DNA from 4 places in the Methylocella sp. genome. Region 3 is predicted to be linked to each of the others. Evidence: predicted binding sites of a transcription regulator. Region 3 holds the regulator's gene; each other region holds the start of a gene.
What was found. Region 3 encodes PhoB, which activates phosphate uptake and scavenging genes when phosphate is short. Its sites were predicted from a motif close to TGTCATNNANCTGTCAT; they were not measured.

Region 1 (7,837 bases), on a different contig from region 3:
GTCGTCTGCATCGCCGGCGGCAGGGGCGCGGGCGTGGCCGGCAGGGCCTGCGCCTCGAACGCCGCCGCGCCGAAGGCGAGCGCGCCGAGCGCCAGTGCTGTCGTCGTTCTCATGATTCCACCCGATCCCGCAATGCTCGTGCGGCGGATGGAACATCTTCTCCGCCGCCGGCGCAACCGGGCGGGCGGCTGTTTTCCCATATTTGACGGGATCACGCGAAAGTGGCGGCGAGGGTCCGTCCGGCTCAGTCGCCGACCGGGTCGCGCGCCTCGCCCTGCGCCTCGGCGTTCTCATGCGCGTCGCCGCCGGCCATCTCGGCCTTGGTGCGGCGGCGCCGGCGCGGGCGCAGATGGAAGCCCGCGGCCGCCTCGCGGTCGGCGTCGGCGCGGTCCTCGCCCGGCGGCGGCGCGAAAGGTTCGAGCGTCGCGGCGGCGGCGCCGAAATCCTCGGCGGGCGTCTCGGCGGCGCGGACGGGGCCGGTGATGAAGGCCGGCAGCGTCGGGGCCGGGGCTTCGGCGCCTTCAGCGGCGCGCTCGGCGCGGAATTCGCGATTGCGGCGCGGCGGGCGCGACTCAGGGTCGCGCGGGGCGAAGTCGCGCGGCTGGTTTTCGCGCGGCTGGCGGTCCGGGCGGGCGCCGTCCTGTCTCGGCCCATCCTGTCTCGGACTATCCTGGCGCGGCCCGTCCTGTCTCGGCCCGTCCTGGCGCTGATCCTGGCCATAGCCGCCGGCGCGCTCCTGATAGGGCGGCCTCTGGTTATGCGGCGGGCGGTCGGTCTGGTTTTGCGGAAAGAAGGCGCGGTCGGCCGAAGGCTGCGGCCCGGCGCCGGGGACGAAATTCGGCTGCGGCGCGGAGAAGCGCTCCGGCGGCGAGGCGAAACGGTCAGGCAGGGCGGCGAAATCGTCGTCGCCGTCATAATCGTCGACGAGCGCCTCGCCGGACTGGCGGGGGTAGCCGCCCTGAAGCTGCGCCTGCGCCTGGGCGATGATGCGGAAATAATGCTCGGCGTGCTGGAGATAGCTTTCGGCCGTGACGGGATCGCCCGACGACTGCGCGTCGCGCGCGAGCTGCAGGTATTTTTCGCCGATATGATGCGCCGTGCCGCGGATCTTCACGTCCGGACCGTTCGATTCATAGGAGCGCGTCAGCGGATTGGGGCCTTTGCGGTTGTTGTTCGGCCGCCCGCGCATGCGTTTGTTGTTCTGTCCGGGTCTCATCGATGATCCTTGCGTGGCGCCGACGCGCCGACCCGGCCGTCCGCGGCCGTGTCGTTCCAAACCAGAGAGCGTTGGCGCGCTGCTTCTGCTGGCTCTCCGGCGATTGAGGGACGCGCGCAAGGCGTCGCCTCGTCTGTCCCTTGATCCTCAAAGCCTCAGGATCAGGGAATTCTGGGAAAGTCGCCCAAACCCGCCGTCGACGGCCATGTCGCATGAAGACATGACCGCAAAACAGGCCCGGCCGGAAACAGGATCGACGTGCCGAGAGCCGCAAATCATGCGAAGACGAAAACGTCTCGACGCATACGCGGCGACTTACGGCAAAACAGCGATCCCTGTTGCGAGAAACTATCGTTTTTCGTCAAACGCGCCAAGCGTTTTTCGAGCGGACGCGTTTTTCGCTCCCAATCGTTTCTGAGCGGGACGCGTCACGGCCCGAAGCGGCCTCAGGCCGGCCTCCTCCGGTCCAGCATGACGCGCCGTCGGCGCGACCCTCCGGCCCAGCGTAACGCGCCGTCGGCGCAAACGGCGCCATGGCCGCGCACCGCGCCTCAACCCCCACTCGTCAGGAGGCGGTTTCGGCGAGGATAATACGGTCCAAGCCGTTGAGGTCAAGTCGCAAACGCCGCTCGCCGAAGCCCGCCGCGCACAGCAGCGCGTCGACCTCGCGCGCCTGCGCGCAGCCGATTTCGAGCGCGAGCAGGCCGCCGCGCCCGAGCAGGCGAAAAGCCTGTGGAATCAGCGCGCGATAGGCGTCGAGCCCGTCCATGCCGCCGTCGAGCGCCAGCATCGGGTCATAAAGCCGCGCCTCGGGCGCGAGCGTCGCGATGTCGTCATGGGCGATATAGGGCGGATTGGAGACGACGAGGTCGAAGGCGCCCGAGAGCGGCGCCGCCCAGTCGGCCTGCGCGATCGCCGCGCGCGGGCCGAGTCCGAGCCGGCGAAGATTTTCGCGCGCGAGCGCGCAGGCCTCAAAGGAGCGGTCGACGCCGACGCCGAAGGCGTTCGGCAGCTCAAGCAGAAGCGCGGCGAGAATTGCGCCGGAGCCCGCGCCAAGGTCGAGGATGCGCCAGTCCCGGTCGCGCGCCGGGCCGACGCGCTCCAGCACGGCTTCGACGAGCGTTTCAGTGTCGGGCCGCGGGTCGAGCGTCGCCGCCCCGAGCCGGAAGGACGCGCCCCAGAATTCGCGCGCGCCAAGAATGCGTGACACCGGCTCGCGGGCGAGGCGGCGGCGGGCGAGGCCCTGCAGCCGCACGGCGCCCGCCGCGCCGAGCGGAGCGTCGGGATCGCGGATCAGCGTGGCGTGGTCGATGTCGAGCGCGGCGAAGAGAAGAAGCCGCGCGTCGAGGTCCGGCGTCGCGACGCCCGAGGCGCGGAGGGCTGCGGCGAGCGCGCGCCGCGCCGCCTCGCGCCCCTGCGCGGCGTCGGGCGCAAACTCCGCCGCGGCCCCGGCGACCGCCGGCGTCACCCCTGCGGCCGGGCGGCGTCGAGGAGAACACGGGTCAGCCGGGCTGCGAAATCGGACGCGTTCTGGGGCTTTTCGCCCTCCATCAGCCGGGCCTCGTCCAACAGCAGCCAGGAAATATCCTCGAGCCTCTGCCTGTCCGGGGCGTCGAGGTTTTGCGCCAGCGCCTTGATGAGCGGATGCTTCGGATTGACCTCGAGCACGGGCTTGGCTGCGGCGCCAAGCTGGCCGTGCTCGGCCAGAAGCTGCTCGAGCCTGCGGTCGAAGCCGCGCTCCGGGGCGACGAGGCAGGCCGGGCTCTGGGCGAGGCGGTCCGAGGCGCGCACCTCCTCGACCGCGCCGTCGAGCGTCTGCTTCATGAAGGCGAAGAGCGCCGCGAGATCGGGGGCGCGGGCCTCGTCTGCGCCGGCCGTTTCGGGCGTCTCCGTCTCTTTTTCGAGCAGCGGAATGCCGGAGATGTCGGCCGCGCCCTGGGTCACGGATTTGAACGGCTTGCCTTCATAGCCCACGGCGGTCGAGACCCAGAAGGCGTCGATCGGATCGGGCAGCAGCAGCACTTCCACGCCGCGCGCCGAAAATCCTTCGAGCTGCGGGCTCGCGGCGAGGCGCTTCAGATCGTCGCCGAGCAGGTAGTAAACGGCGGTCTGATTCTCGCGCAGGCCGGCCACATAGTCCTTCAGCGTGCGCGCGCCGTCGGGGTGGGTCGAAGTCGCGAAGCGCGCGACGGAAAAAAGCTGGTCGCGCTTTTCGGGCGCTTCATAGAGCCCTTCCTTGAGCACGGCCCCGAAATTCCGCCACACGGCGTCGAATTTCTCCGGGTCGGCTCCGGCGAGCCGCGTCAGCTCCTGCAGGATGCGGCCGGCCACGGCTTTCCTGATCGCGCCGAAGACGGGGCTCTCCTGAATCATCTCGCGCGAGACGTTGAGCGGGATGTCGGCCGAATCGACCACGATTTTGACGAAGCGCAGCCAGCGCGGCAAAATCTCGGCGTCGTCCGTGATCAGCACATGGCGCACATAAAGCTTGCCGCGGCCCTGCCGCTCCGGGCTGAACAGGTCGAGCGGGCGCGAGGACGGCACGAAGGCCAGGACCGTATATTCATGGCGCCCCTCGGCGCGCCAGTGCGCCGTCAGCGCCGGCTCGTCGAACTGGCCGGACAGGGTGCGGTAGAAATCGGCGTAGTCTTCGGGCGTGATGGCGCTGCGCGGCTTGGTCCAGAGCGCCTGGCCGTCCGAGAGGCGGCGCGGCTCGCCGCCCGGCGCCTCAAGGAGATCGACGGGCGCGGCGAGCGCGCTCGAATGTTCGCGCACGATCCGCTCGATCCTGTCGGCGTCGAGATAGTCCTTCGACTCGTCGTTGAGATGAAGCACGACGCGCGTCCCATGCGCCGGCGCGGCCTCGCGCGCGACGGGCGCGACGCTGAACGAGCCCTTGCCGTCGGAGCTCCACAAAAAGGCTTCGTCGGCCCCGGCGCGGCGCGAATAGACGTCGACGCGGGAGGCGACCATGAACGCCGAATAAAAGCCGATGCCGAACTGGCCGATGAGGTCGGCCTGCGGGGTCCTGCGGCCGACGGCGTCGTCGGGCGCGTCGTGCGGCTCGTCGTCGGCGCTTGCGCCGTCGCCCTCGGGCTTCGCGCCGAGCCGGTCGAGAAAGGCCCGCGTGCCCGAGCGCGCGATGGTGCCGAGCGATTCGGCGAGCTCCTCGCGCGTCATGCCGACGCCATTGTCCTCGACCGACAGGAGACCGGCCTCTTTGTCGAGCGTCACGACGATGCGCGGCGGCGCGGCGAGCGCCGGATCCGTCAGCGCCTCATAGCGCAGCTTCTCGCAGGCGTCGGCGGCGTTGGACAGAAGCTCGCGCAGGAAAATGTCGCGGTCGGAATAGATCGAATGCACCATGAGGTGCAGCAGCCGCGCGACGTCCGCCTGAAAGGCCTGTGTGCTTCCCGCAGCTTCGCTCATGTGACGGCTTGCTCCCAAAATCAGTTTTCGCGCGCTGATATCGGCCCTGCGGCGGCGGCGCGCAAGACCCTGCGCGCAACGCCCGCAAGGCCGGCGCAAGCTTTGTCGCACAAGCGTCAGAAAGCCCTTGCCGCCGCCATGGCCGCGCGCGATGATCGCCCATCCGTTCGATCTGGCCCTTCGACGCATCCAGCCTCTAACAGAATCGGCGCGACATGAGCGATCGGGAGACAGCCGAGGACAGCCGGGAGTTCGCCGCGCCTTTTCCGGCCGAGACGCGGCGAGGAGGCCCCTTTCCCGAGCGACAGTTTCCCGAGCGACAGTTTCCCGAGCGACAGTTTCCCGAACGACAGTTTCCCGAACGACAGTTTCCTGAACGTCAGGCGTTCGTCGTCGACGGGCCGGCGCCGCGCGGCGCGGGAGAAATCGTCTCCTTTGACCGGTTCGAGCTGCGCGCGCTCCTTGATCTCTATGGCCGCAAGGTGGCGGACGGCGAATGGCGCGACTATGCGCTGGATTTTTTGCGCGACAGGGCCGTGTTCTCGGTCTATCGCCGCGCCTGCGAATGCGCGCTCTACCGAATCGAAAAGACGCCGAAGCTCGCCCGCCGCCAGGGCGCCTATGCGGTCGTCGCCTCGGGCGGGGTGACGCTGAAACGCGGCCATGATCTCGCCCGCGTCCTCGCCGTGCTGGACCGCAGGCTGAAGCTTGTGTCGGGCTGACGCGCGTCCCGGCTGCGCGGCGAGGGGAGCCTGAGAACACAAGCACGCGCGCCAAAGGCGCAAAAAGAAAGGCCCCGCGCGGGGCCTTTCTGGTTTCAGTCTTGCAGCTTTCAGTCTTGCAGCTTTCAGCCGCGCGGCGCAGGCCGCGGCTCAGTTGTTGCGGTCGCCGCTGAGGAAGAGCAGCGACTGGAAGATGTTGATGAAGTCGAGATAGAGCATCAGCGCGCCGTTGATCGACTTCTTGGTCGCGACTTCATAATCGTCGCTCGCGTAATACATCTCCTTGATCGCCTGCGTGTCCCAGGCGGTGAGGCCGGAGAAGATCAGCACCGACAGGATCGACAGGCCGAACTGGAAGGCGGAGCTCTGCACGAACAGGTTGACGAGGCTCGCGATCACGAGGCCGATCACGCCCATGACCAGGAACGCGCCCATCGCGGAGAGGTCGCGCTTGGTCGTGTAGCCATAGAGGCTGAGGCCGCCGAAGGCCGCCGCCGTGATGAAAAAGGCGCGCGCCACCGACGTTCCGGTGTAGACCAGAAGGATCGAGGACAGCGACAGGCCCATGGTCGCCGCGAAGGCGAAGAACATGGTCCGCGCCGACGACGCCGACATCGAGTTGATGCGGAACGAGAAGAACAGCACGAAGGCGAGCGGCGCCAGCATCACCACATAGCGCAGCGGGCTGCTGTAAAGGGCGGCGCCGAGCGCCGTCAGCGGGATCGAGCCCATCTTGGCGACAGCCATGGACGGGTCGCCGGCGACGGCCAGCATGTTGACGCCGAGCGCGACAAGGCCGGTGAGGGCGAGGCCGATCACCATGTTGTTGTAGACGCCCAGCATGTAGGAGCGCAGGCCCTGGTCGATCTCAAGGCGACCGGCCCGCGCGACGCCCTGGCCCCAGCGGGCGCTTGCGTTGCGGTCGAAGTCGGACATGAATTTCCTCAAAAAGTTCGATTGGGGAGGCGGGCCGCCTCCGGCCGCCGCCGTCGTGGGCGGACATAAGGGCAATATGGCCCAGCCTTCGGGGCGCCACAAGGTCGGCGGACATGAACAATACTTAAGGTTTCCGGCGCCGCGCAGCCCGGCCGGCCGGGCGAGGGCTTCAGCGCGGCTCACGATGCGGCTTCAGCCGCTCCTGGCAGTGGCGCAGCGTGCGCGCGAGCGATTTTTCGACGGCGCTGACGCTGATCTCCATGGCGGCGGCGATCTCGGCGTGCGGCGCGCCGTCGATGCGGTGCATCAGGAAGATCGTCCGGGCGCGGGGCGAAAGCTCGCCGAGCGCCCGGTCGAGCGCGGCGACGGCCTCGCGCCCCTCGATTTCGGCTCCCGACTCCGGCTGCGGCGCGGCGATCTGCTCGGGCAGCACCCGGCCCAGCAGCCGACGCCGCCGCGCCGACATCAGGCTGCGGTCGATGGCGGCGTTGCGCGCCGCCGCGTAGAGCAGGCGCGTGTCGGCCTCGGGCGAGCCGCGCCCGCCCGACTGCAGCACATTGGCGAAGACGTCCTGCACGATGTCGGCGGCGACGTCGCGGTCGCGCACGCGCCGCGCCACGATCGCCTCCATGCGCGCGCGATGCTGCGCGAAAAGACGCCCGAGCGTCGCCCGCCAAAGGTTCATCGGGGAACGCCCGATCGTTCCGCGCGAACGGCGGTCGTCACATGCGCAAAACTCATCGGGGCGGATCTGACGTCAGGTTGCTTCGCCGGGGCAGAATACTTTTGGCTGGAGCGAAAGCAATAAGTATAGTTTGTAGTTAATCTAATTTAATTCTGACGCCGGATTGAATAGGCGGGCGCAGGCGCCGCCGGCGCCCGCCCGCCGGGGGGCTATCGGTATCCCTCCTCTGCCAGCACCTGGCGCACCGCCGGGCGGGCGCGCATGCGCTCGTAATGGGCGCGGCAGTTCGGCGGCAGGGTCATCTGCGTCTTGTCGGCCCAGAACTCGACATAGAACAGCGCCGCGTCGGCGATCGAGAAAGCGCCCGCGACATAATCCGCGCCGGCGATCTCGCCGTCGACCGTCTCGAGCGCGCGCGTCACGATCTCGCGCCCTTCGGCCTTCACCGCTTCGACGTCCCTGCCTTTCGTGACATAATTCTCGGCCGTGAAGACGCGGCGGAATCCTTCGCCGTGGATGTGGCGGGTGGCGAAGCTCAGCGTCTCGAGGGCGAGCTGCGCCGCCGCCGGGTCTTCCGGCAGCAGCTTGCGGCGGGGGTAGGTCTTCGCGATCCACAGGGCGATGGAGACGAAGTCGGTCAGCGCGGTCCCGTCGTCGAGCACGAGCGTCGGAATCGTGCCGTGGGGGTTGATGGCGAGATAGTCGGGCTTCAGATTGTCGCCCCTGACGAGATTGACGACATGGGCCTCGAACACGAGGCCCGCCTCCTCGAGAAGGATGTGGATTCCCGTCGAGCAGGAGCCGGGCGTCATATAGAATTTCATGGGACGTGGATTTTCATGGGAGGCG
Region 2 (7,837 bases), on a different contig from region 3:
TCCTCACGGCGATCATGTTCTATTCGACGCCGCGCGAGCTCGCCCCCGAAGAAGACCAGGGCGCGATCTTCGCGCTGATCAAGGCGCCGCAATACGCCAATCTCGACTATCTCGAACGCGCCACGGCGCAGGTCCAGAAGGCCGCGGACGCGATCCCCGAAAAGGACAACGTCTTTCTCATCAACGGCTCGAACGGCGTGCGGCAGGGTTTTGGCGGCGTCATCCTCAAGCCCTGGGACCAGCGCGCGCGCAGCCAGAAGGCGGTCCTCGCCGAACTGCAGCCAAAGCTCGCCGAGGCGACGGGCGCCCAGATCCTCGCCTTCTCTCCCCCCGCCCTGCCGGGCTCGACCGGCGGGCCGCCGGTGCAGTTCGTGATCCGCTCGCTCGGCGACTACAAGGAGATCGTCGAGGCGATCGACAAGCTGAAGGCCGCGGCCGACAAGAGCGGCCTGTTCATCTTTTCCGACACCGACCTGCGCTTCGACCTGCCCCAGATCGAGCTCAAGATCGACGCCGACAAGGCGAACAGGCTCGGCCTCAACATGGCCGAGATCGGCTCCTCGCTCGCCACCATGCTGGGGGGCAATTACGTCAACCGCTTCAACATGAATGGGCGCAGCTACGAGGTCATCGCCCAGGCCCCGCGCGACTTCCGCCTGACGCCCGACTGGCTGACGCGCTACCAGGTGCGCACCGCGAGCGGCGCCCTCGTGCCGCTCGCGACCGTGGCGAGCGTCGAGACGAGCGTGCAGCCGAACGCCCTGCCGACCTTCCAGCAGCTCAATTCGGCGACGCTGCAGGGCGTGCCCTTCCCCGGCCGCACCATGGGCGAGGTCATCGCCTTCCTGCAGCAGGCCGCCAAGGAGATCCTGCCCCATGACTTCACCGTCGACTATCAGGGCGAGAGCCGGCAATACGTCAAGGAGGGCAACTCCCTTCTCGTGACCTTCGTGTTCGCGCTGATCGTGATCTTTCTGGTGCTGGCGGCGCAGTTCGAAAGCTTTCGCGACCCGTTCATCATCCTGATCGCCCTGCCGACCTCGATGTTCGGCGCTTTGCTGCCGCTCAACATCCTCGGCGTCGTGGGCGCGGCGAGCCTCAACATCTATTCGCAGATCGGCCTTGTCACGCTGATCGGCCTGATCTCGAAGCACGGCATCCTGATGGTCGACTTCGCCAACCGGCTCCAGATCGAGGACGGCCTCTCCCGCCGCGACGCGATCGTGCAGGCGGCGGCCGTGCGCCTTCGCCCGATCCTGATGACCACGGCGGCGATGGTGGTCGGCATGATCCCGCTCATCGTCGCCAACGGCGCCGGCGCGCAGAGCCGCTTTTCGATCGGAATCGTCATCGCCTCGGGCATGACCATCGGCACGCTGTTCACGCTGTTCGTCACGCCGGCGGTCTACACTTTCGTGGCGCGCGACCATTCGACCGGCCGCCGCCCCGAGCCTGCGATCGACATTTTTGACGAAGGCGTCGGCCGCTCGGCGGCGGAATGAGCGCCGCTCAGCAGGGCGGCGGCGGCAGCCGCGCCCTGAGCACGCCCGCGACGAGCGCCGCCCCCGCGCCAAGAAGCGCCAGCGCGGCCATGGCCAGATAGGCCCCGGCGCCGAAGGCCGCCGTCAGCGCGCCGGCCGCGAAGGTCGCGGCGGCGAGGCTCAGGGCCGAAGCCGCCGAAAGCCATCCCTGCATCCGCGCCCGGTGCGTCGGCGTGGCCAGCGCGCCAAGCAGGAGCACGCCGCCGATCGTCGTCGCGCCATAGCTCAGCGCATGCAGCGTCTGCAGCAGGATGACGGCCCAGCCCGGCGGCCCGAAGCTCATGGCGATCCAGCGAAAACTCGCGCCGAAGGCGCCGGCGAGCAGGAGGCAGATCGAGGCGCGCTCGGAGCGAAACAGTCGCCCGGCGACGATGAACAGCGCGCTTTCGGCGGCGACGCCGATCGCCCAGGCGAGGCTGATCGCGAAGGCCGAAAGGCCGGCGGCGCGCCATTCCAGCGTGCCGAAGGCGTAGACCTGCGCATGGCTCGCCTGAATGAACGACGCGGCCATGATCGCCATGGCCGCGAGGCGCAGCCGCGCGCGGTCGGCGGTCAGCCGTCCGCCCCGCTCCTGAACGAGCGTGTGGACGCGGTTCATGCGCCGGAAGGCGAGCGCGCCGGCGCCGAGCGAAGCCATCGAAAGCAGCAGCAGCGCATGGATGATGCGCTCGCCGGGAAAGAGCCGGACCAGAAGCGGCGACGCCAGCATGACGGCGAGCACGCCGATCGAGGTCCAGACGCGGATATGTCCATAGGCGACCGGCGTCCGTCCCTCGACCTCGGCGCGGCGCATCGCCGAGACGGTCAGGGCGTCGCACAGCGCCGGCGACGAGCCCATGGCGAGCGAGACGACGAGCGCGCCGAAAAAGACCGGGGCGAAGCCTTCGACCGCGGCGAGGAACGCATAGCCGCAGGCGATGGCGAGCGCGCACAGCAGCAGGGCGAGCCCGAGGCCGCGCCGGTCGGCGAAGCGCGCGACGAGCGGCGTCACGACGACGCGCAGCACGAGCGGCGCGGCGAGCGCTGCGGCGATCTCGCCCTCGCTCCAGCCGCGCGCGCCGAGCCAGACCGGAAAATAGGGCAGTTGCAGGCCGAGCGGCAGGAAGAACAGGCCGGCGACGAGCGCGAGGTCGCGCGATTCGCCGGGCTTCAGGAGGCGCCTCGCGCTCACTCCATCGCCGCGGCCTTGAGGATGCAGACCATCGTCGCGACGGCCGGCCGGTCCGAGACGTTGCGGATGACATGCGGCCGGTCGCAGCGGTAGCGCAGCGTGTCGCCGGCCCGCGCCCGCTCGACCACGCCCGACACCTCGACCTCAAGCTCGCCCTCGCTCACGGACAGGCTTTCGACCGAGCCGCGCTGGTGCGCCTCCGATTCGAGCACGCCGCCGGGGTCCGCCGAAAACTCGTACCATTGCAGCCATTCGACCGTCTTGATCCAGCCGACGATCGACAGCCGGCATTTTCCGTCGTCGGAGACGAGCATCGGCGTGTCGCGGCGCTCGGTCTTTTCAAGGAACGGCTCGTCGTCCTGCGCCTGCAGCACGCGCTCGATCGACACGTCGAGCGCCTGCGACAGCCGCCAGATGGTGGCGAGCGTCGGATTGGTTTCGTTGCGCTCGATCTGGCTGATGATCGATTTGGCGACGCCCGAATGTTCCGAAAGCTCGGAAAGCGACAGATTATAGGCCTTGCGCAGGCGCTGCACGGCCTTTCCGAGCTGCCCGGACACGGCGAGCGCGCCGGCTTCGAGCGCCTTGGCCTTGTCCCGCCCTTCGATTCCCATCGCGACCCCGTTCGGCGATGCCCCGCCATCGCGTTTGTTATATCGAACGCGCCGGCGCGTCCGCAAGCGGCGTGAAGCGGCGAGCCCGGGGGCGGTCAAGCGTCCATCATCATAGCGTCATCCGAAAGCCATGCGACTCTGCTTTATAAAGCAGCGCAGCAAAAGCAGAACGCAGGATCCGACGCGTGAGCGAGTCAGCAGAGCCAAGACGTTACCGCAGCCTGTTCCTGTCGGATGTTCATCTCGGCACGAAAGGATGTCAGGCGGATCTGCTGCTCGACTTCCTGAAGCATAATGAAGCCGACAACGTCTATCTCGTCGGCGACATCATCGACGGCTGGCGGCTGAAAAGCGGCTGGTACTGGCCGCAGTCCCACAATGACGTCGTGCAGAAGCTGCTGCGGCAGGCGCGCAAGGGCGTCAAGATCACCTACGCCCCCGGCAATCACGACGAATTCGCGCGCGACTTCGTCGGCGCCTTCTTCGGCGGCGTCGAGGTGGTCGACAGCGCGGTCCATGTCACGGCCGACGGCCGGCGCCTTCTCGTCATCCACGGCGACCAGTTCGACGTCGTCGTCCAGCACGCGCGCTGGCTCGCTTTCCTTGGCGATTGGGCTTATGAAGCGGCGCTCGTCGTCAATCGCTGGTTCAACAAGGTCCGGCGGTGGCTCGGCTTCCCCTACTGGTCGCTGTCCTCCTGGGCCAAGCTCAAGGTCAAGAACGCTGTGAGCTTCATCGGCGATTATGAACAGACGCTCGCCGACGCCGCGCGCCGCCATCAGGTCGACGGCGTCGTCTGCGGCCACATTCATCACGCCGCGATCCGCGACATCGGCGGCGCGCTCTATGTGAACACGGGCGATTTCGTCGAGTCCTGCACGGCGGTCGCCGAGCACGCCGACGGCCGGCTCGAAATCCTGCGCTGGCAGGCGACGGCGGCCGAACAGGCCCTGCTGCCCGCGTCCTCCGCCGCGCGGGCGCATCGCCAGGCGGCCGCCTGATGCGCATCCTGATCGCGACCGACGCCTGGAAGCCCCAGGTCAACGGCGTGGTGCGCTCGCTCGAATCGGTCGCGGCCGCCCTGCGCGAGTTCGGCGCCGAGGTCGAGTTCCTGACGCCGCAGGGCTTCGCCTCCGTGCCGCTGCCGACCTACGGCGAGATCAAACTCGCCTTCGCCAGCGCCAAATCCATCCGCAAGCGGCTCGACGGCGCGCCGATCGACCATATCCATATCGCGACGGAAGGTCCGGTCGGCTTCGCCGCGCGGCGCTACTGCCTGCGCGAGAACCGCGCCTTCACCACGAGCTACCACACGCGCTTTCCCGAATATATCGAGACGCGCACGCGCCTGCCCTCGTGGATCACCTACGCCGTGCTGCGGCGCTTCCACAATTCCGGCGCCGGCGTGATGGTCGCGACGGCGTCCGTCGCCTCCGACCTCAAGAAGCGCGGGTTTGAACGGCTGATGCACTGGTCGCGCGGCGTCGACCACCGGCTGTTTTCGCCCGAACGGACGCTGCCGCTCGACCTGCCGCGCCCGATCTATCTCTACGCCGGCCGGCTCGCGCCCGAAAAGAACATCGAGTCCTTTCTGGCGCTCGACCTGCCGGGCTCGAAGCTCGTCGTCGGCGACGGCCCGTCGCGGCGCGCGCTCGAGGCCGCCTTTCCGAAGGCGCGCTTCGTCGGCGCAAAAAGCTCCGTCGAACTCGCGGCCTATTACGCCTCCTCCGACGCGCTCGTCTTCCCGAGCCGCACCGACACTTTCGGCATGGTGCTGATCGAGGCGCTCGCCTGCGGCCTGCCCGTCGCCGCCCTGCCCGTCGCCGGGCCGCTCGACGTGATCGGATCGAGCGGCGTCGGCGCGCTCGACGAAGACCTGCGCGCCGCCTGCCTCGAGGCGCTCGACATCCCGCGCGAAAAAGCGCGCGCCCACGCCCTGACCTTCACCTGGGCGAACAGCGCGCGCCAGTTCCTGGACAACATCGTGCTCGCCAAGTCGCGCAAGCTCTCGACCGCCGCCCTCTGACGGCTCGCCCCTTTAACATTCGGGCATATGCCCCATATCAGCGCCAATCCTTTCCAGGGTCTACGCTGATGGACTTCTATTCTTCCCTGATTCTTGACGATTCCGACCGCTTCGCCGAAGGCCGCGACGACTCCGCGCTCGCCGCCCCTCCGCCCGCAGGCGAAAGCGGGACGCAGGACGACGATCCGCCCGACGACGCGCTGCTCGACGCCTATTCGCGCCGCCTCACGCGCATCGTCGAAGAGGTCGGCCCGAGCGTGGTGCGCCTCGACGTGCGGCGCGGCGACGGGCGCGGCGGCTCGGGCTCGGGCGTGATCGTCTCGCCCGACGGGCTCATTCTCACGAACAGCCATGTCGTCGGCGGCGCGAAGCGCGCCGGCGTCCTGACGCTCGACGGCCGCAGCCTGTCGGGCCGCGTGCTCGGCGACGACCCCGACACCGACCTCGCGCTCGTCCGCGTCGATGAGAACGTCGCCCTTCCCGCCGCCCGGCTCGGCGATTCGAAGCGGCTTCGGCCAGGCGAGATCGCGGTCGCGATCGGCAATCCGCTCGGCTTCGATTCGACCGTCACCGCCGGCGTCGTCTCGGCGCTCGGGCGCTCGCTGCGCGCCGCCAACGGGCGCATGATCGACGACGTGATCCAGACCGACGCCGCGCTCAACCCCGGCAATTCGGGCGGCCCGCTCGTCGCCTCGAACGGCGAGGTGGTCGGGATCAACACGGCGATCATCGCCGGCGCGCAGGGCATCTGCTTCGCGGTCGCCGCCAACACCGCGCGTTTCGTGCTCGGCGAGCTCGTCCGGCACGGGCGGGTGCGGCGCGCCTGGCTCGGCGTCGGCGCGAGCACGATCGTGCTGCCGCGCCGGATCGCGCTGCGCCTCGGCCTCGAACAGACCCGCGGCGCCGTGATCAACGAGGTCGAGAAGGACAGCCCGGCCGACCACGCCGGATTGCTGACCGGCGACATCGTGCTCGCCGTCGAAGGCGAGCCGGTGGCGAGCGCCGGCGACCTTCTGCGCCTTCTCGACGCGAGCCGCATCGACCGGGTCGCTCTGGTCGAAGTGCTGCGGCGTTCGGACCGCCGTCGGTTCTGGGCGGCGCTGCGCGAGCGGCGCTAGCCCCGAAACTGCATCGAAATTAAGCAAGCTTTGGAGCCGACCCAGAAAAGCGGCGTAAACTCCGCGTTTTCCGTCGCAAGAAGCGTAATTTCGTTGCTTCGGCGCGAGTTTTGAGGCAAGAGAAAGAGCCATATCGCCAACAATCCCGACGCCACGGCGTCAGGAGCAATTGACGTCAGGCCGCGCGCAAGCCGCCTGTAAGTCTCGGCGACACCGCCAGTCCGTCAGTTTGAGCCCGAAGGTTGGTCCCTGAAGGCTCGTTCGCGCCGGCGGCCTTCCAGCCGCTTGTGGGCATTTGCAGGGCGCAGGCCCGTTTTTCAGGATAAAGATGACTTTCGAGGAACTTGGCCTTAGCGCCAAAGTGCTGCAGGCGGTCGAAGCGACCGGCTATACGACGCCGACGCCGATCCAGGCCCAAGCCATTCCTTTCGCGCTCGCAGGGCGCGACGTCCTGGGCATCGCCCAGACCGGCACCGGCAAGACCGCGGCCTTCACCCTGCCCATGCTCTCGCGCCTTGAACAGGGCCGGGCGCGGGCGCGCATGCCGCGAACCCTGATCCTCGAGCCGACGCGCGAACTCGCCGCGCAGGTCGAGGAGAGCTTCGTGCGCTACGGCGTCAACCACAAGCTCAACGTCGCGCTTCTGATCGGCGGCGTCTCCTTCGCCGACCAGGACGCCAAGATCACGCGCGGCGCCGACGTGCTGATCGCGACGCCGGGCCGCCTGCTCGACTTCGCCGAGCGCGGCAAGCTGTTGCTGACGGGCATCGAGATCCTCGTCATCGACGAAGCCGACCGCATGCTCGACATGGGGTTCATTCCCGACATCGAGCGCATCTGCAAGCTCGTCCCCTTCACCCGGCAGACGCTGTTCTTCTCGGCCACCATGCCGCCCGAGATCACGCGGCTGACCGAGACCTTCCTGCACAATCCGGCCCGCGTCGAGGTGGCGCGGCCTTCGTCGACCGCCTCGACCATCACGCAGGGGCTCGTCGCCTCCCCGCCCGGCCCCGACAAGCGCAAGACGCTGCGCAATCTGATCCGGGGCGCGGCCGACTTCAAGAACGCGATCATCTTCTGCAACCGCAAGCGCGACGTCGCGGTGCTGCACAAATCGCTCGTCAAGCATGGATTCTCGGCCGGCGCGCTGCATGGCGACATGGACCAGCGCGCGCGCATGGCCTCGCTCGACGCCTTCAAGACGGGCGAGGTGGCGCTGATCGTCTGCTCGGACGTCGCCGCCCGCGGCCTCGACATCCCCGACGTCAGCCATGTCTTCAATTTCGACATGCCGACCCACGCCGAAGATTACGTTCACCGCATCGGCCGCACCGGCCGCGCCGGCAAGAGCGGCGTCGCCATCTCGA
Region 3 (7,837 bases):
GCCGTCACGCAGGATGGACGAGCGGGCGCATTCAGGGAGCCGCCGCATGATGGCGATCAGCGGGCGAAGTGGGAAATGCCCCCGTCAAACATCCGAAACGGCCGCCGTTTGCCACCCAAACGCCGCCGAAACCCGCCAATAGCCGCATAATGTCGGGTGTCTCCATAATCATCAAAGGCTTATGGCGATCTCATAGGGCTCGTCTTCGTCAGGCGCCGTCCGCCGCCTTGTCTTAAATCCCCTGTTCTGCAAACGGCTTGCCGCCGGCGGGCGCTGCTTGAGCGCGTGTCGGCCCGCGTGTCGCGTCGGAGCGCGGGTCTATTCCGGCCGCCTCAGGAAGGTCAGGGTGATGAAAGCCCCAAGCCAGGAGCCGAGCGCCGCGAAGGCGACATAGGCCCAGTTTTCCGTGTAGCTGATGACCGCGAAGGACGAGAGCAGATACCAGCAGCTCGACCAGTTCGCCGCGGCGAAGCGCCGGCGTCGCACCACCGCCGATGTGAACATGACATAGACGGCGTCGGTGGCGGCGGTGGCGAAGACGACGCCCAGCGCGATCACGGGGTCGATCCCGGCGACGACCTCGGCGAGATGCGACGCCGCGCTCATGGCGCGGGCCGCGGCGGCGCTTCGCCGACATCGAAAGCGACGCGGCGTTTGACGCAGGCGCCGTCGATCTTGCCGACGGCGCGCTTGCAAAACGCCGCGAAGCCCTTCGGCCCGCGGCGCGGAAAGACGCAAGGCGTCTCGCCCGTGTCGAAGCGGCCGCATGCGGCGGCGAGGGCGAGACGGATAGGATCAAGCCGCAGCATGCGTGGCCCTGACGCGAGACTTTCGCCTCTGTCGTAAGGGGTCCGCCCGATCGTGAAAAGTGCGATCGGGCCAGGACGCCAGCGTCGAGCCCGGCCTGAACGGCTGCGGATATGGGGGAGGAGACGCGTCCGGCGTGACGCGCAGGCTGTTCGTCGGCGCCCGGGAGAGTGTGGGCAGGCCGGCTGGCCTCGGTCGTACCGGAAGCCAGCCGCGCCAGCGTCGCGTTCAATGCACGCCACACCGGTATTTACCCTTATGTTCAAGCTGGCGAAAGAACGTCGGGCCGCGGTTAATTGGCGCAGGCGCGGCAATGGCGCGCGACCGCCATTCGGCGCTCTGAAGCCGGCGTGCGACGCCGGCGCCCGTCAGGCTGGCGCGCCGGCCCCGCGCCTATCGCTTCAGGCAGGTCTCGGCGAAGTCGCGCCAGTTCTTGTCGCGGGCGGCGCCGTCGCGCTTCATCGTGCGCCATTCCTCGCCGCAGGCCCGCATGCGCGCGCGCGGCGCTGCGGGCAGGGGGCGGAAGGCGCGGCCGTCGTCGATCATGTCGTTTGGTCCGATTGCCGGCTCCTGCGGCGGGGCGGGCGCGGGCGCGCGGCCAAGGCTCGCCGGCCGTCGCGGAGGCATGGGCGCGGTCGATGGATCGGCCACGCCCTGCGCGCGCGCGGCCGAAGCCGCCGCAAGGAGGGCGACGAGCGGAAGGGCGGCCGGGACGAGCCGGCGGAAAAGCCGTGCGAGACCCGTTGCCGGGGCGAAAGGCGCTGGGCGCATGAAAAGAAAAGCTCGCACGTTCGTTCGGCCCATGGCCGGAAGCGTCATATCGCCATCCGCGCGGCGGAAAAAGGGCGGGGCGCGGCGGGCGGACGCGTTTCGGCCCTGGGGCCGGCGCGACGCCGGGCCTTCAAAGACGCCTGCGGATGAAGGCGCCGGCGTCGGCGAGCGCTTCGCGCCCGGCCGCGAGCCGCGCGTTCCACAAAGGAAAGGCGTGGATCATGTGCGGCCAGATCTGCAGCGTCACGTCGACGTCGGCCGCGCCCGCCGCCGCGGCGAAGCGGGTCGCGTCCGAAAGCAGCGTCTCGGCCGACCCGACCTGAATCAGCGTCGGCGGAAAGCCGTCGAGATCTGAAAACAGCGGCGAGACGCCGGGGTCCCGCGCGTCGGCCCCGCCAACATAGGCGCCGACGAGTTCAGCGAGATAGGCCTTGTGAATCAAGGGGTCGACCACGTCTTTCGTGGCGAGCGACTCGCCCGACAGGGTGAGGTCGGTCCAGGGCGAGATCAGCCAGACGCAGCCGGGCTGCGCCTCGCCCATGGCGCGCAGCCGATTGACCAGCGCGACGGACAGGCCGCCGCCGGCGCTGTCGCCGCCGACGGCGATATGGCGCGCCTCGACGCCTTCGTCGCGCAGATGGCGCCAGGCGGCGAGCGCGTCGTCGAGCGCCGCAGGAAAGGGATGTTCGGGCGCAAGGCGATAGTCGACGGCGCGCGTGCGGACGCCCGCCGCGCGGCCCGCCTCCGTGACCAGCCGGCGATGGCTCAGGATCGAACCGGCGCAATAGCCGCCGCCATGAAGATACAGCAGCACGCGCGAGGGGTCGGACCCCGGCGCGAGCGACTCCTCAGCCGGCGCGCCGGCGTCGACCGGCGCAAGCGTGACGTCGGCCGCGGCCGGCCAGACCGATCCGACCTCGTCGAGCCGCCGGCGCCGCTCCGGCCAGCCGACGGGCCGCGGCCTTGCCGCGAGCAGGGCGCGAATCGCCGCGATCTCGTCGGCGCCGGCGTTTTCGTCCATGACGCGCTCCTGTCCCTGCGCCGCCATCGGCGGCGGCTATGAGGCGCGCGCGCCGTTTTCGACGCCCGACACGAAATCGGCGATCTCGCGAATCGTCGGCTCGTCCATCAGCAGGGGCGCATGGCCCTGGCGCGGCACGATGAAAAGCCGCGCGTCCGGGTGGCGGCGCGTCATGTCTTCGGCCGTCTCGGCCGAAAGGATGTCCGAATTTTCGCCGCGCAGGACGAGCAGCGGCGCGATGCTCAGCTTTTCAAACAGCGGCCAGAGGTCTGGCGGCGAATTGGCGTCGAAGACGGCGAAGGACTGGCTGACGTTCGGGTCATAGCGCGGGCCGATCTCGCCATGCTCGTCGGCGAAGGTCATGAGGGCGTAGGCGCGCCAGACCTCTTCGGGGACCTCGAACTGTTCGCCCATGATTCGCTTGAGGAAGCCCGTCGCCTCGGAAATCGTGCGGGGCGGAGGATATTTTCCGGCGTAGCCCTTGATCCGGTCGAGCCCGCTGCGCTCGATCACCGGACCGATGTCGTTCAGCACGACGGCGCTGACGAAATTCGGACGCGTCGCGGCGAACAGCATGGCGTGCAGGCCGCCGCGCGAGGTGCCGATGAAGACCGCGTGATGGATGTCAGCCGACTCGAGCGCGCAGGAGATGTCCTCGCTCTCGACCGGCAGGCTGTATTTGCGCCAGTCGGGATCGTGGTCCGACCGGCCGCGCCCGCGGTAGTCGACGGCGAGCACGCGGCGCCTGCGCCCGCCCGCCGCGCCGCCGGCGAGCGCCCGCGCCAGCGGATCGAAGTCCGCCGAATTGCGGGTGAGGCCGGGGAGGCAGATGACCGGCAGGCCCGGATCGTCCCGCGAGCCATATTCGCGCATGAACAGCGAAAGTCCGTCGCGGCTCTGGATGAAACGCCCGGCGTAGGCGTCGCCGTCAAGGGTCGCGTCGCGCGAAAGCCCGTTCGTCTTTTCCATGACGTCCTCGCGTCGCGCTCCCGCGGAGTCGAAAACGGCCCCGGCCCGCCCCCAGCGGGGCTGTTTGCAAAGGTTTTACCTTAAGATTCGAGTTTTGGAACCGGTCGAAACACCCATTGTTAACACGGCATGCCGCAGGAACCCGCCAGACCGCCGCTGATTCTCGTCGTCGAAGACGAGGCGATCGTGCGCATGTTCGGCGCCGATCTGCTCGAAGCGGCGGGATTCGCCGTGATCGAGGCCGCCGACGCCGACGAGGCGCTGACCGTGCTGCGGCGACGCGACGACGTGAGCGCCGTGTTCTCCGACGTCGACATGCCGGGCCGGCTCGACGGAGCGGAGCTCGCCGGGCTCATCAGGGAGAAATGGCCGGAGATCGCGGTCGTGCTGACCTCCGGCCGCGGCGGCGGCGGCCTCAGGGGCGCTGGCGCGGCCTTCGTGCCGAAGCCTTATGAAGCGGACACGCTGCTGCGCGAGATCAGGAACGCGGTCCGCCGCTCCGCAGGCGGCGACGCAGCGCGACGCCCGTCGAAACGCTGAACGCGATGTATGCAAACGAAGAGATCTTAGAAAGCTTCGAACATATAGATTAGACGCATACTAAATATAATTCATATCTTTCGCCGCCGCATTCATTTCCCGTGGGACCCAATTTACAATTGGCCGCAGGCGACTTACGAAAACGGCGTCCGAGAATAAACGTCTGACATCGCTCTATACAGTATAGAGGCATACGCGTCCCGGCGGACGCGTCGCCTTGCCATGCAAATTTCAGGAAGAGGCACGACATGAGCGTCACGATCATCTTCGGCTCCGACGGCGGCGCGACGAAGGGCGTCGCCGCCAAGATTTCCAAGAAATGCCAGGGGCGGCCGGTCAACATCAAGGACGCCACGACGGCGGACTTCGAGAACTGCAATCTTCTGATCCTGGGCTCGCCGACTTACGGCGACGGCACGCTGCAGACGGATTGGGAGGACAACATCGACAAATTGCGCGCCGCCAATCTCAAGGGCAAGAAAGTCGCGCTGTTCGGCACCGGCGACCAGCAGGCCTATCCGACGTCGTTCTTGAACGCGATGGGCATTCTTTACGACGAAGTGTCGGATCTTGGCGCGCAGGTGGTCGGCTTCACCGACACGGCGGGCTTCGACTATGTCGAATCGACCGCCGAACGCGACGGCAGGTTCGTCGGCCTCGCGCTCGATCAGGACACCCAGTCCGGCATGACCGAAAAAAGGGTGACCGCATGGCTGAGCCAGCTGCTTTGAGCGACGCCGCGTGGCCCGCTCCGCCCTGCTGGTCGGCCGAAGCCGCGCCGATGCTGCGGCTGTTTCACCATCAGCTCTATGAATATGGGCGGGGCGTCCGGGCCCTGTTCCTGATGACCGTCAGCCCACAGGAGCTGGCGCTTGCGCTCGCCAAGCTCAAGGCCCGCGACATCTCCCATTTCGTCCAGGAGCTCGGCGCGGCGAAGGCCAATCTTTTCTTCGGGCGGCCCGCCTTCGTGGCCGTGGCGCAGGCGCTCGTGACGCGCCCGCTCAACACGCTGACGGCGGAAGAGGATTTCATGCTCGGCACGCTGCTCGGCTACGACGGCGAGCAGCAATGCCGCCGTTTCCTCGCCCGCGCCGGGCGGGGCGCGGACGCGGAGCTTCCGCTGGCCGCGGAGTGAGACGCGCGCGCCGCCTCGCGGCGGAAACGCTCAGCTCTTGCCGAACGTCTCGTCGAAGGAATAGCCGGCGCCGCGCACGGTGCGGATCGGATCCCTTTCGCCCGGCTCCGACAGCGCCTTGCGCAGCCGCCCGACATGGACGTCGACCGTGCGCTCGTCGATTTCGGCCGAAAGGCCCCAGACGCTGTCGAGAAGCTGCGCGCGCGAGAACACCCGGCCGGGACGCTCGAGCAGATGCTCGAGGAGCCGGAATTCGGTCGGCCCCAGATGCACGTCGCGGCCCTTGCGCCTGACGCGCCAGTTCTGCCGGTCGAGCTCGAGGTCGCCCGCCGTCAGCACGGTGGCGACGCGGTCCGGCCGCGCGCGGCGCAACAGGGCGCGCACCCGGGCCATGAGTTCGGGCACGGAAAACGGCTTCACGACATAATCGTCGGCGCCGATCGAAAGGCCGCGCACGCGCTCGCTTTCCTCGCCGCGCGCGGTGAGCATGATGACGGGCAGGGTCCGCGTGGCTTCGCGCGCGCGCAGCCGCCGGCAGATCTCGAGCCCCGAGACGCCCGGCAGCATCCAGTCGAGGATGACAAGATCGGGCGGCGTCTCGGCGAGGCGCATCTCGGCCTCGTCGCCGCGCTCGACGCGGTCGACGACGAAGCCTTCGGCCTCGAGATTATAGGCGAGCAGCATGCTCAGCGCGGATTCGTCCTCCACGATGAGGATGCGCGGGGCGGGGGTGGGGGCGAGGGCTTTTGCGCCGCCGGCGCTTCTTTCGGCGTTGGTCTGAAGGTCGTTCATGGCTTCGTCGAAGGTTCGGCCAGCACGCTGCGGCCCTTGGGACGGTCGGTCGGAAGGATTTCGCCCGTGACGAGATACACCACCGTCTCGGCGATGTTGGTCGCATGGTCTCCGATGCGCTCGATGTTCTTGGAGCAGAACAGCAGATGGGCGCAGAAGGAGATGTTGCGCGGGTCCTCCATCATGAAGGTCAACAGGTCGCGGAAGACGGAATCCTCGAGCGAGTCGAGATCGGCGTCATAGGTCCACACCTCGCGCGCCCGCACGATGTCGCGGTCGGCGTAGGCGTCGAGCACGTCCTTGAGCAGCATGGCGGCGTTTTCATGCATCGACTTGAGGCCGACGATGGCGCGCGGAATGCGCACGTCGCCCGCGATCTTGATGGCGCGCCGCGCGATGTTCTTGGCGAGGTCGCCGACGCGCTCGAGGTCGTTCGAGATGCGGATGGTGGCGATGATCTCGCGCAGGTCGACGGCGAGCGGCTGGCGGCGGGCGATGGTCAGGATCGCCTGCTCCTCGATCTCGCGCTGGAGCGTGTCGAGCCGGCCGTCGGCCTCGATCGTGCGGCGGGCGAGATCCATGTCGAAATTGGCGAGCGCGTCCATCGCGTCGGTGAGCATCTTTTCGGAAATGCCGCCCATTTCGGCGATCTTCTGGCCGAGGCTTTCGAGCTCGGCGTCATAGGCTTTGACGATATGGTCGGGCATTGCGTGTCCTTGAAGCCTTGGGCGGCGCGACGGCCGGGTGTGCGGCGGAGCGCGCCGTCGCGTGAAGTTCGCGCGCCGCCGCCCGGCGCCGGGCGGCGCCTAGCCGAAGCGGCCGGTGATGTAGTTCTGCGTCTGCTTCTTTTCCGGCTGGGTGAAGATTTGCGTCGTCACGCCGAATTCGATCAGCTCGCCGAGATACATGAACGCCGTGTAGTCGGAACAGCGCGCCGCCTGCTGCATGTTGTGTGTGACGATGGCGATGGTGTACTTGACCTTGAGCTCGTCGATGAGCTCCTCGATCTTGGCGGTCGAGATCGGGTCGAGCGCCGAGCAGGGCTCGTCGAGCAGGATGACCTCGGGCCGGATCGCCACGGTGCGCGCGATGCACAGGCGCTGCTGCTGGCCGCCGGACAGGGAAAGCCCGGAGGCTTTCAGCTTGTCCTTCACCTCGCCCCACAGGGCGGCGCTGGTCAGCGCGGCTTCGACGCGGTCGTCGAGCTCGGATTTTCCGACCTTCTCGTAGAGCTTGATGCCGAAGGCGATGTTGTCATAGATCGACATCGGAAAGGGCGTCGGCTTCTGGAACACCATGCCGACGCGCGCGCGCAGCAGGTTGAGGTCGACGTCCGGCTTCAGGATGTTGTCGCCGTCGAGCAGCACTTCGCCGTCGGCGCGCTGCTTCGGATAGAGGTCGTACATCCGGTTGAGAATGCGCAGGAGCGTGGACTTGCCGCATCCCGACGGGCCGATGAAGGCGGTCACGCGATTGGCGTAAAGCGGCAGGCTCACGCTCTTCAGCGCGAGATGATCGCCGTAATAGAAATTGAGGTTGCGGACCGCGATCTTCTGCTGCTGCGCCGCCGCCGCCTTGGCGGCGGGCTGGGCTGAGACGGAGGAGGGCGTGGCGGCGGTCATTTTTCGTTCCTCTGCGCGCCGAGCGCGCGCGCGCCGATCGACAGCGCGAGCACGGCGAAAGTGATGATGAGCGCGCCTGCCCAGGCGAGCTGCTGCCACTCCTTGTAGGGGCTGAGCGCGAACTGGAAGATGACCACCGGAAGGGTCGACATGGGCGCGTTGAGGTCGGAGCTGAAGAAC
Region 4 (7,837 bases), on a different contig from region 3:
GCGATCGAGGTCTGGTCCATCTGCAGGCTCGCCCAGGCGAACAGGCTCTCCATCAGGCCGACCGCCTGCTCGGCCGCGGTCCTGACGCCGCGCGCGCGCCGCTCGATCGCCGCATGCTCCTTCGATTCGACCGCCTGCGTCAGCATGTGCGACAGGCCGAGGATGGCCTGGAACGGATTGCGCAGATCATGCGCGATGATCGAGAACAGCACCGATTTCTGGCGGTTCAGCACGTCGAGCGCGGCCGATTTCTCCTCCGCCTCGCGGCGCGCGCTTTCGATCTCGGCGAGCGAAGCGCGCCGCGCGCGGGCGTAGCGGATGGCGCGCGCGAGGCCCTGCGGCTGGATCTCGTTCTTGGCGAGATAGTCGAGCGCGCCGGCGCGCATCAGGCGCAGCGCGATCTCCTGGTCGGCCTCGCCCGTCAGCATCATCACGCCCTGCGCGCCGCCCGTGGGGGCGATCAGCTCGGCGAGCAGATCGAAGGCGTCGACGTCGGGCAGCCTGTAGTCGAGCAGCACGCAGTCGAAATCCTGCGCCTGCGCGGCCCTGAGGCCGGCCGCGCCGTCGGCCGCCTCGACGAGCTCATGGGCGAGGCCCGATCTCGCCAGCATCCGCCGCACCGCGGCGCGGTCGACCTGGTCGTCGTCGATGAGGAGGATGCGCGTCGGCGTCGTCGGCATGGCGCTTTATTCGGGAAATTCGATGACGCGCCAGTAATGCTCCAGCAGCGAGACCGCCTGCATGAAGGTGTTGGCCGGATCCTGCTTGACGATGTAGCCCGCGACGTTGTGGCCATAGGCGCGCGCCTTGTCCTCCTCGGCCTTGGAGGTCGTGACCATGAAGACGATGGCGCTCTTGAGCTCCTCGTCGGCGCGCAGCGCCTCCAGAAATTCGAGCCCGTTCATGCGCGGCATGTTGAGGTCGAGCAGGATGAGATGGGGCTTGGCGAGCTTCTCCCGGCCGTTCTCGCCGCGCAGGATCTCGAGCCCCTCGACGCCGTCGCGCGCGACGGTGATCGGGTTGGCGATCTTGCTCCTGGCGAAGGCGCGCTTGAGGCCCTGGACGTCGACCTCGTCGTCGTCGATCAGCAGCAGATTGACGGTCGGCCCCATGCTCAGCTCTCCCTTGCGTCGTTCGCCAGGCTCGAAGACCAGTCGGCCGGCCAGGTGAAATGGACCGAAAGGCCCTGGCCTCCGGGACCGTCCGCGAGCCAGACGCGGCCGCCCTGACGCTCGACGAGCTTTTTCACGATCGCGAGGCCCATGCCGCTGCCCTCGACCTCGTCGCGCGGGCGCAGCGTCTGGAACATGCCGAACACCCGTTCGCGAAAGCGCGTCGGAACGCCCGGCCCGTCGTCGCTCACCGAAAATTCGATCATCTCGCCGCGTTTCGTCGCGTCGACGACGACATGGCCCTGATGCGGCCGGTCATGATGCTTGATGGCGTTGCCGATGAGATTCTGCAAGGCCTGAGTGAGCGGCGCGCGCGGCGTGACGAGCGTCGGCAGGCGAGACGCGCCCGAGATCGAAAAACCTTCGGGCGGGCTCACCAGTGCGGCGAGCTCGGCGACGAGCGCGCCGACGTCGACGCTTTCGGCGCTGAGATCGCCGCGGCCCGAGCGCGAATAGGCGAGCAGGTCGTCGAGCAGGCTCTCAAGCCGCCGCACGCGGCTCTTCAAAAGCTCCATGTTCGAGGCGACGTCGCCCTCGAGCGCGCCCTCGAGGTCCTCCTCGATCCAGGTGACGAGATTCTCGATGCCGCGCAGCGGCGCCTTGAGGTCGTGCGAGGCGACATAGGCGAACTGTTCGAGCTCCTCGTTCGAACGGCGCAGGTCCTGCGTCTGGCGCGCGAGGCGCAGCTCCATCTGCTTGCGGTCGGTGATGTCGGTGAACAGGGTGACGACGCCAAGCGTCGCGCCGCCCGGCCCTTTGTGCGGCTGGAACACCGCCTCGAGCGAGCGCCAGCCCACGCCGCGCCTCAAAAGGCGGCATTCAAAGCGCGCCGCCTCGCCGCCAAGAGCCGCAGGCAGGGCCTCGTTCGCGCCCGGAAAGCCCGAAACGCCGAAGAGATCGTCGAGCGCGCGTCCGCGCGCGTCCTCGACGCGCGTCGCGCCGAAGTCGAACCAGCGCGAAAACTCGTCGTTCAGAAAGCCGACGCGCCGTTGCGCGTCGACATAGCCGACGAGCGCCGGCAGCGTGTCGGCGGTGGCGCGCAGGAGCGAGGCGCGGTCGAGCTCGATCAGCTTCAGGCGGAACACTTCGACCGCGCGGGCCATCGCCCCGACCTCGTGGTCAGCGGGTCGACGATCAGGCGACGCACGGCGAGGGCGACGAGGCCGCAGATGACGAGCACCACCAGCGCGCCGAGCACCGAGACGACCGTCGCGCGGCGGGCGACCCGCGCGACCGTTTCGCTCTGAACCGTGAGATTGCGGTTCTCGGCCCGCTCGATCGCGGCGAGCTTTTCGCGGAAGGCGTCGAAGCGGCGCCGGCCCTCGCCCGCCCGCTCGATGTCTTCGGCGAGGCCGCGCGCCTCGCTTTCGGGCGCCGCCAGAATTTTCTGGGCGACGTTGACCTGCCATGCGCGCGCCGCCGCCTCGGCCTCGGCGAAGAGCGCCGATTGCGCCGGCGCGTCGGCGAGCTTTGCGCGAAGGTCGACGACGGCGCGCTCGAACGCCGCCGCGCCGTCGCGATAGGGCTCGAGGCTGTTTGCGTCCCGGGCGAGCAGATGGCCGCGAATCCCCGCCTCCTGGTCGAGCATCGACGAGCGCAGCGCGTCGAGCGCGCGGATCATCTCGAGCGAGCGGGTGCGCGCGTCGATCGCCGCGCTCAGCTCGCGCAGCGCGCCGAAATTCGCGACGCCGGTGAGAATCACGGTGAGGGCGATCGCCGCCATGGCCGCGCCGAGCGTGCGCGAAAGGCTGAAGACTTGCGCCTGTTTCATGCCGGGGAACACCATCGCCGCACAAGGACTTCCCGCTCTACCACGCCGGATCGGGCGCGCAAGCGCGGGGCGCGCGGCAAGGCGGCGCTTGCGCTCCGTGACTACACATGTAATGTTATTACATTACATCATGCCGGAGACGCCGCCATGTCCCTCATCCGCCCTCTCTCCGTCTTCGTCCTTGCGGCAGGCGCGCTCGCGGCCGCGCCGCGCGCGGCCCTGGCCGATCCGGCGGCGGCGGACGCGATCGCGCTCGACCCTGTCGAGGTCGCGTCGCGCGAACTCGACGCCGCGCGCACGGCGATCCAGCCAAGCCTCGGCGCCGCGACCTACAGATTCGACGAAAACGACGTCAAGAACATGCCGCAGGGCGAGAACGCCGCCCTGAACCGCGTGCTGCTGCGCGCGCCGGGCGTGGTCCAGGACAGCTTCGGCCAGATCCATGTGCGCGGCGACCACGCCAACGTGCAATACCGCATCAACGGCGTGCAGCTGCCCGAGGGCCTGTCGATCTTCGGGCAGGTCCTGCAGACGCGGATCGCGCGCGAGATCACGCTGATGACCGGCGCGCTGCCGGCGCAATACGGCTTCCTGACCGGCGCGGTGGTCGACATCGAGGCCAAAACCGGCCGGTCGAACCCTGGCCTTGGCGTCACGGCCTATGGCGGCTCCTTCGCATGGGCGCAGCCGAGCGTTGAATATGGCGGGCGTCATGACAATGTCGACTGGTTCCTGACCGGCGAATACCTGCAAAACCGGCGCGGCGTCGAAAATCCCGCGCCGACCTTCGACGCCGCGCACGACCAGACCTCGCAGCTGCGCGGCTTCGCGATCATGAACGCGACGCTCGACGCGGACACGCGCGTCAGCGTGTTCGGCGGCGCCTTCAGCGGCTATTTCCAGATTCCCGCCGTCGCCGGCCTGACGCCGGAGCTCGGCTTTTCGCTCGGCGGCCGCGATTCGGCCGACAGCGCGCGCCTCAACCAGTCGCAGGTCGAGAATACGCAGTTCGGCGCGTTGGTCTACCAGAAGAGGCTCGGCGAGGTCGACGCGCAGATTTCGGCCTTCGTGCGCAACAGCGCTCTCTCCTATGCGCCGGACACGGCCGGCGAACTCCTGTTCAACGGGATCGCGCAGTCGGCGAACCGCGAGAATTTTTCGGGCGGCGCGCAGGGCGACGCAAGCTGGCGCGTCGCGCCGGACCACACGCTGCGCGGCGGATTTCTGGGCCAGGCCACGCGCGTGAGCTATGGCGCGTGGACCAACGCCTTCGCCGTCGACGCCGAGGGCGCGCAGGCCGCCGGCGCTCCGCTCGCCTTCTCGTATGGCGAAGCGCGCACGGGCGGGCTCTACGGCGTCTATCTACAGGACGAATGGCGAGTCGCGCCTCAGCTCACGCTGAACTACGGGCTGCGCTTCGACGGATTTGACGGTCCCGTGAGCGAGACGCAGCTGAGCCCGCGCGTCAACGTCGTGTGGACGCCGACGCCGGCGACGACGCTGCATGCGGGCTATGCGCGCTATTTCGTGCCGCCCGCCTTCGACCGCATTTCGTCGGGCGCGATCGCGCTTTACGCCGGCACGAGCGCCGCGCCGGCTCTCTATCTGAACGATCCGGTCCGCAGCGAACGCTCGCATTATTTCGACGCCGGAATTTCGCAGGCGCTCGCGCCGGGCCTCGCCATCGGCGTCAACGGCTATTACAAGCTCGCCCGCAACCTGCTCGACGAAGGCCAGTTCGGCGCGCCCATCATCCTGTCGGGCTTCAACTATGCGCGGGCGCAGGTCGGCGGCGCCGAATTCACGGCCAGTTATTCGGGCGAAGGCTGGACCATCTACGCCAACGCCGCGTGGTCGCGCGCGATGGGAGAGGACATCAACTCCGCGCAGTTCAACTTCGATCCGCAGGATCTCGCCTACATCGCGCAACACTACATCCATCTCGACCATGACCAGACCTGGACCGCCTCGGCCGGCGCCTCCTACGCCTTCAACGCGGACAGCCCGTTCGCGACGCGCGTCTCCGCCGACGTGCTGGTCCAGAGCGGCCTCAGGACCACCATCTCGAACGTGCCGAACGGCGCCTCGCTGCCGCAATACGCCGTGGTCAATCTCGGCTTCGTGCAGAAGCTCGGGCGCGGCTTCGGCGAGAGCGCGGAGGCGCGGCTCGACATCCTGAACGTGGGCGACGCGCGCTATCAGATCCGCGACGGCTCCGGCGTCGGCGTCGGCGCGCCGCAATGGGGCCTGCGCCGCGCCGTCCTCGCCGGTCTGACGCAGCGTTTTTAAGTCCGCCGGCAGGGCGGAACGACCGCCGCCGCATCCGACTTGTGACAGTTTTATAACGCCTTTCGCCCCGTTTTTCGTCCTGCCGCCACGGCCTGACCTCTGCTAAGAAGCGGGGCGGGCGTAACAGGCGCCAGCGGAGGGCGACATGGATTTTTATCGGCGCTTCACCTTTCTCGTCTGCGCGCCGGCCTTCGACGAGAAAGACCTCGAAGGGCTGCGCGTGCAGCAGATCGTGGCCGCGGTCGAGCGGCTCGGCATCGAGGTCGTGCGCGCGCGGCGCATCGAGGACGCGGAGCTCGCCGTGCAGACCGACGCCGCGATCGGCTGCATGGTGATCGACTGGGGCAAGAAGGGCTTTGAGGGCAAGACCGCCTCGCTGATCAACCTCATGCGCCGGCGCGGCCTTGACATGCCGATCGTCATTCTGGTGCGGCGCAAGCAGTTCGAGGACATTCCGGTCGAAGTGCTCGACTTCATCGACGGCTATGTGTTCCTTGCCGAAGAGACGCCGGAGTTCATCGCCCGCAACCTCGTCAGCCGGCTCAAGCAATACGCCGACACGCTGAAGACGCCGTTCTTCGGCGCGCTCGTCGACTACGCCGAGGAAGGCAACCAGCTGTGGACCTGCCCCGGCCACAATGGCGGCGTGTTCTACAGCCGCAGCCCGATCGGGCGCATTTTCGTCGAGCATCTCGGCGAGGCCGTGTTCCGCGACGACCTCGACAATTCCGTGCTGGAGCTCGGCGATCTTCTGACCCACGAAGGCCCGGCGCTGCGCGCGCAAAAGGAGGCGGCCGCGATCTTCGGCGCCGAGAAAACCTATTTCGTGCTGAACGGCACCTCGACCTCGAACAAGATCGCGCTCTCCGCGCTCGTCGCCGAAGGCGACCTTGTATTGTTCGACCGCAACAACCACAAGGCCGCCCACCAGGGCGCGCTGGCGCTCGCCGGCGGCGTGCCGATCTATCTCGAGACCGACCGCAACGCCTATGGCCTGATCGGCCCGATCTACGCCGAGGCGCTCGACGAAACGCGCCTGCGCGAAAAGATCCGCCTCAACCCGCTCGTCAGGGACCCCGAAGCCTGGCGGCGCGAACGCCCCTTCCGCGTCGCCGTGATCGAGCAGTGCACCTATGACGGCACGATCTATGACGCGCGTCAGATCCTGCGCCGCATCGGCCATCTGTGCGATTACATTCTTTTCGACGAAGCCTGGGCCGGCTTCATGAAATTCCACCCGCTCTACCGCGGCCGTTTCGCCATGGACCTTTCCGATCTCGGGCCGGCCTCGCCCGGGATCCTCGCCACGCAATCGACCCACAAGCAGCTCGCGAGCTTCTCGCAGGCCTCGCAGATCCATGTGAAGGACGAGCATATCAAGGGCCAGGACCGGCGCGTCGGACACCGCCGCCTCAACGAGGCTTTTTTGCTCTACGCCTCGACCTCGCCCTTCTACCCGCTGTTCGCCTCGCTCGACGTCGGCGCGCAGATGATGAAGGGCCGCTCGGGCGTGGTGTTGTGGGACGACACGATCCGGCTCGGCGTCGAATTGCGCAAGAAGCTGCGCGCGGTGCGCCGCGAGTTCATCGAGAAGGAGGTCGACCCGGCGCGCAAATGGTTCTTCGACGCCTTCACGCCGGACCGCGTGCCGGCCCCGGGCGGCGAGGGCGAGATCGCCTGGGAGGAGCTCGCCACCGACACGCTCGTCGGCGACGCGCGCCTCTGGGCCTTCGCGCCCGGCGCCCGCTGGCACGGCTTCGCCCATGTCGAGCCCGATTTCGCCATCACCGACCCGAACAAGCTGACCATCCTGACGCCGGGCTTCGACGACGCCTCGGGCGACTATCAGGCGCATGGGATTCCGGCGCCGGTCGTCGCCCAATATCTGCGCGAGAACCGCATCGTCGCCGAAAAGAACGACCTCAACTCGCTGCTCTTTTTGCTCACGCCGGGCGTCGAATCGAGCAAGGCCTGGACGCTGCTCGGCGCCCTCGTCGCCTTCAAGAAGCTGCATGACGACAACGCCCGGCTCGAGGACGTCTTTCCCGAATTCGTGCGCGCCCGGCCGGCGCGCTATGCCGGCCTGCGGCTGCGCGACCTCTGCGCCGAGATGCACGCCTTCTACCGCGCCTGCGGCGTCAGCAAGCTGCAGAAGGCGATGTTCGAGCCCGCCCGCCTGCCGACGCCGGTCCTGACGCCGATCGAGGCGACGCGGGCGCTGACGCGCAACAGGGTCGATTATCTGCCGCTCGACGAGATCGCCGGCCGGATCGCGACCACCCTGTTCGTGGTCTACCCGCCGGGCATCGCCAGCGTCGTTCCGGGCGAGCGCATTTCCGCCGATTCGCCCGCCCTCGCCTATCTGAAAATGTTCGAGCGCTCGGCCAATCTCTTTCCGGGCTTCGAGGCTGAGATCCAGGGCCTCTACCGCGAGCGGGCGGCCGACGGGACGATCCGCTTCTTCACCTATGTCGCGCGCGAATAGGCCTCAGCCCTTCAAACCGTCGCGCGAAAAAGCTAGGCTTTGGCCATGCACACACCTGTCAAAGCCTTCATCTTCGACCTCGGCGGCGTCCTCGTGCGCCATGACAACGCCCTGCTCTAT

Region 1: the regulator PhoB is predicted to act here: its motif matches at 4,749-4,765, upstream of ACILRB_RS09570 (DUF2794 domain-containing protein).
Region 2: the regulator PhoB is predicted to act here: its motif matches at 3,431-3,447, upstream of ACILRB_RS11070 (UDP-2,3-diacylglucosamine diphosphatase).
Region 4: the regulator PhoB is predicted to act here: its motif matches at 5,274-5,290, upstream of ACILRB_RS05870 (Orn/Lys/Arg decarboxylase N-terminal domain-containing protein).

The regions. Positions count from the first base shown of each region.
Region 1 covers NZ_JBGAHM010000018.1:21,581-29,417, forward strand. Annotated here, with positions in the region: gene ACILRB_RS09550 (GCG_CRPN prefix-to-repeats domain-containing protein) at 1-113, opposite strand, end outside; gene ACILRB_RS09555 (DUF4167 domain-containing protein) at 245-1,216, opposite strand; gene prmC (peptide chain release factor N(5)-glutamine methyltransferase) at 1,782-2,684, opposite strand; gene htpG (molecular chaperone HtpG) at 2,681-4,645, opposite strand; gene ACILRB_RS09570 (DUF2794 domain-containing protein) at 4,861-5,367, shown strand; gene ACILRB_RS09575 (Bax inhibitor-1/YccA family protein) at 5,518-6,303, opposite strand; gene ACILRB_RS09580 (RNA polymerase sigma factor) at 6,473-6,988, opposite strand; gene ACILRB_RS09585 (glutathione S-transferase family protein) at 7,198-7,812, opposite strand.
Region 2 covers NZ_JBGAHM010000024.1:31,175-39,011, forward strand. Annotated here, with positions in the region: gene ACILRB_RS11055 (multidrug efflux RND transporter permease subunit) at 1-1,502, shown strand, start outside; gene ACILRB_RS11060 (MFS transporter) at 1,510-2,712, opposite strand; gene ACILRB_RS11065 (helix-turn-helix domain-containing protein) at 2,709-3,326, opposite strand; gene ACILRB_RS11070 (UDP-2,3-diacylglucosamine diphosphatase) at 3,512-4,327, shown strand; gene ACILRB_RS11075 (glycosyltransferase family 4 protein) at 4,327-5,352, shown strand; gene ACILRB_RS11080 (S1C family serine protease) at 5,421-6,470, shown strand; gene ACILRB_RS11085 (DEAD/DEAH box helicase) at 6,799-7,837, shown strand, end outside.
Region 3 covers NZ_JBGAHM010000001.1:158,975-166,811, reverse strand. Annotated here, with positions in the region: gene ACILRB_RS00830 (hypothetical protein) at 319-606, opposite strand; gene ACILRB_RS00825 (hypothetical protein) at 1,201-1,353, opposite strand; gene ACILRB_RS00820 (alpha/beta hydrolase) at 1,709-2,599, opposite strand; gene ACILRB_RS00815 (alpha/beta fold hydrolase) at 2,636-3,568, opposite strand; gene ACILRB_RS00810 (response regulator) at 3,698-4,108, shown strand; gene fldA (flavodoxin FldA) at 4,357-4,839, shown strand; gene ACILRB_RS00800 (DUF2023 family protein) at 4,818-5,243, shown strand; gene phoB (phosphate regulon transcriptional regulator PhoB) at 5,274-6,035, opposite strand; gene phoU (phosphate signaling complex protein PhoU) at 6,032-6,742, opposite strand; gene pstB (phosphate ABC transporter ATP-binding protein PstB) at 6,842-7,657, opposite strand; gene pstA (phosphate ABC transporter permease PstA) at 7,654-7,837, opposite strand, start outside.
Region 4 covers NZ_JBGAHM010000008.1:56,468-64,304, forward strand. Annotated here, with positions in the region: gene ACILRB_RS05845 (ATP-binding protein) at 1-680, opposite strand, end outside; gene ACILRB_RS05850 (response regulator) at 687-1,112, opposite strand; gene ACILRB_RS05855 (ATP-binding protein) at 1,115-2,275, opposite strand; gene ACILRB_RS05860 (CHASE3 domain-containing protein) at 2,245-2,943, opposite strand; gene ACILRB_RS05865 (TonB-dependent receptor) at 3,091-5,232, shown strand; gene ACILRB_RS05870 (Orn/Lys/Arg decarboxylase N-terminal domain-containing protein) at 5,378-7,717, shown strand; gene ACILRB_RS05875 (HAD-IA family hydrolase) at 7,763-7,837, shown strand, end outside.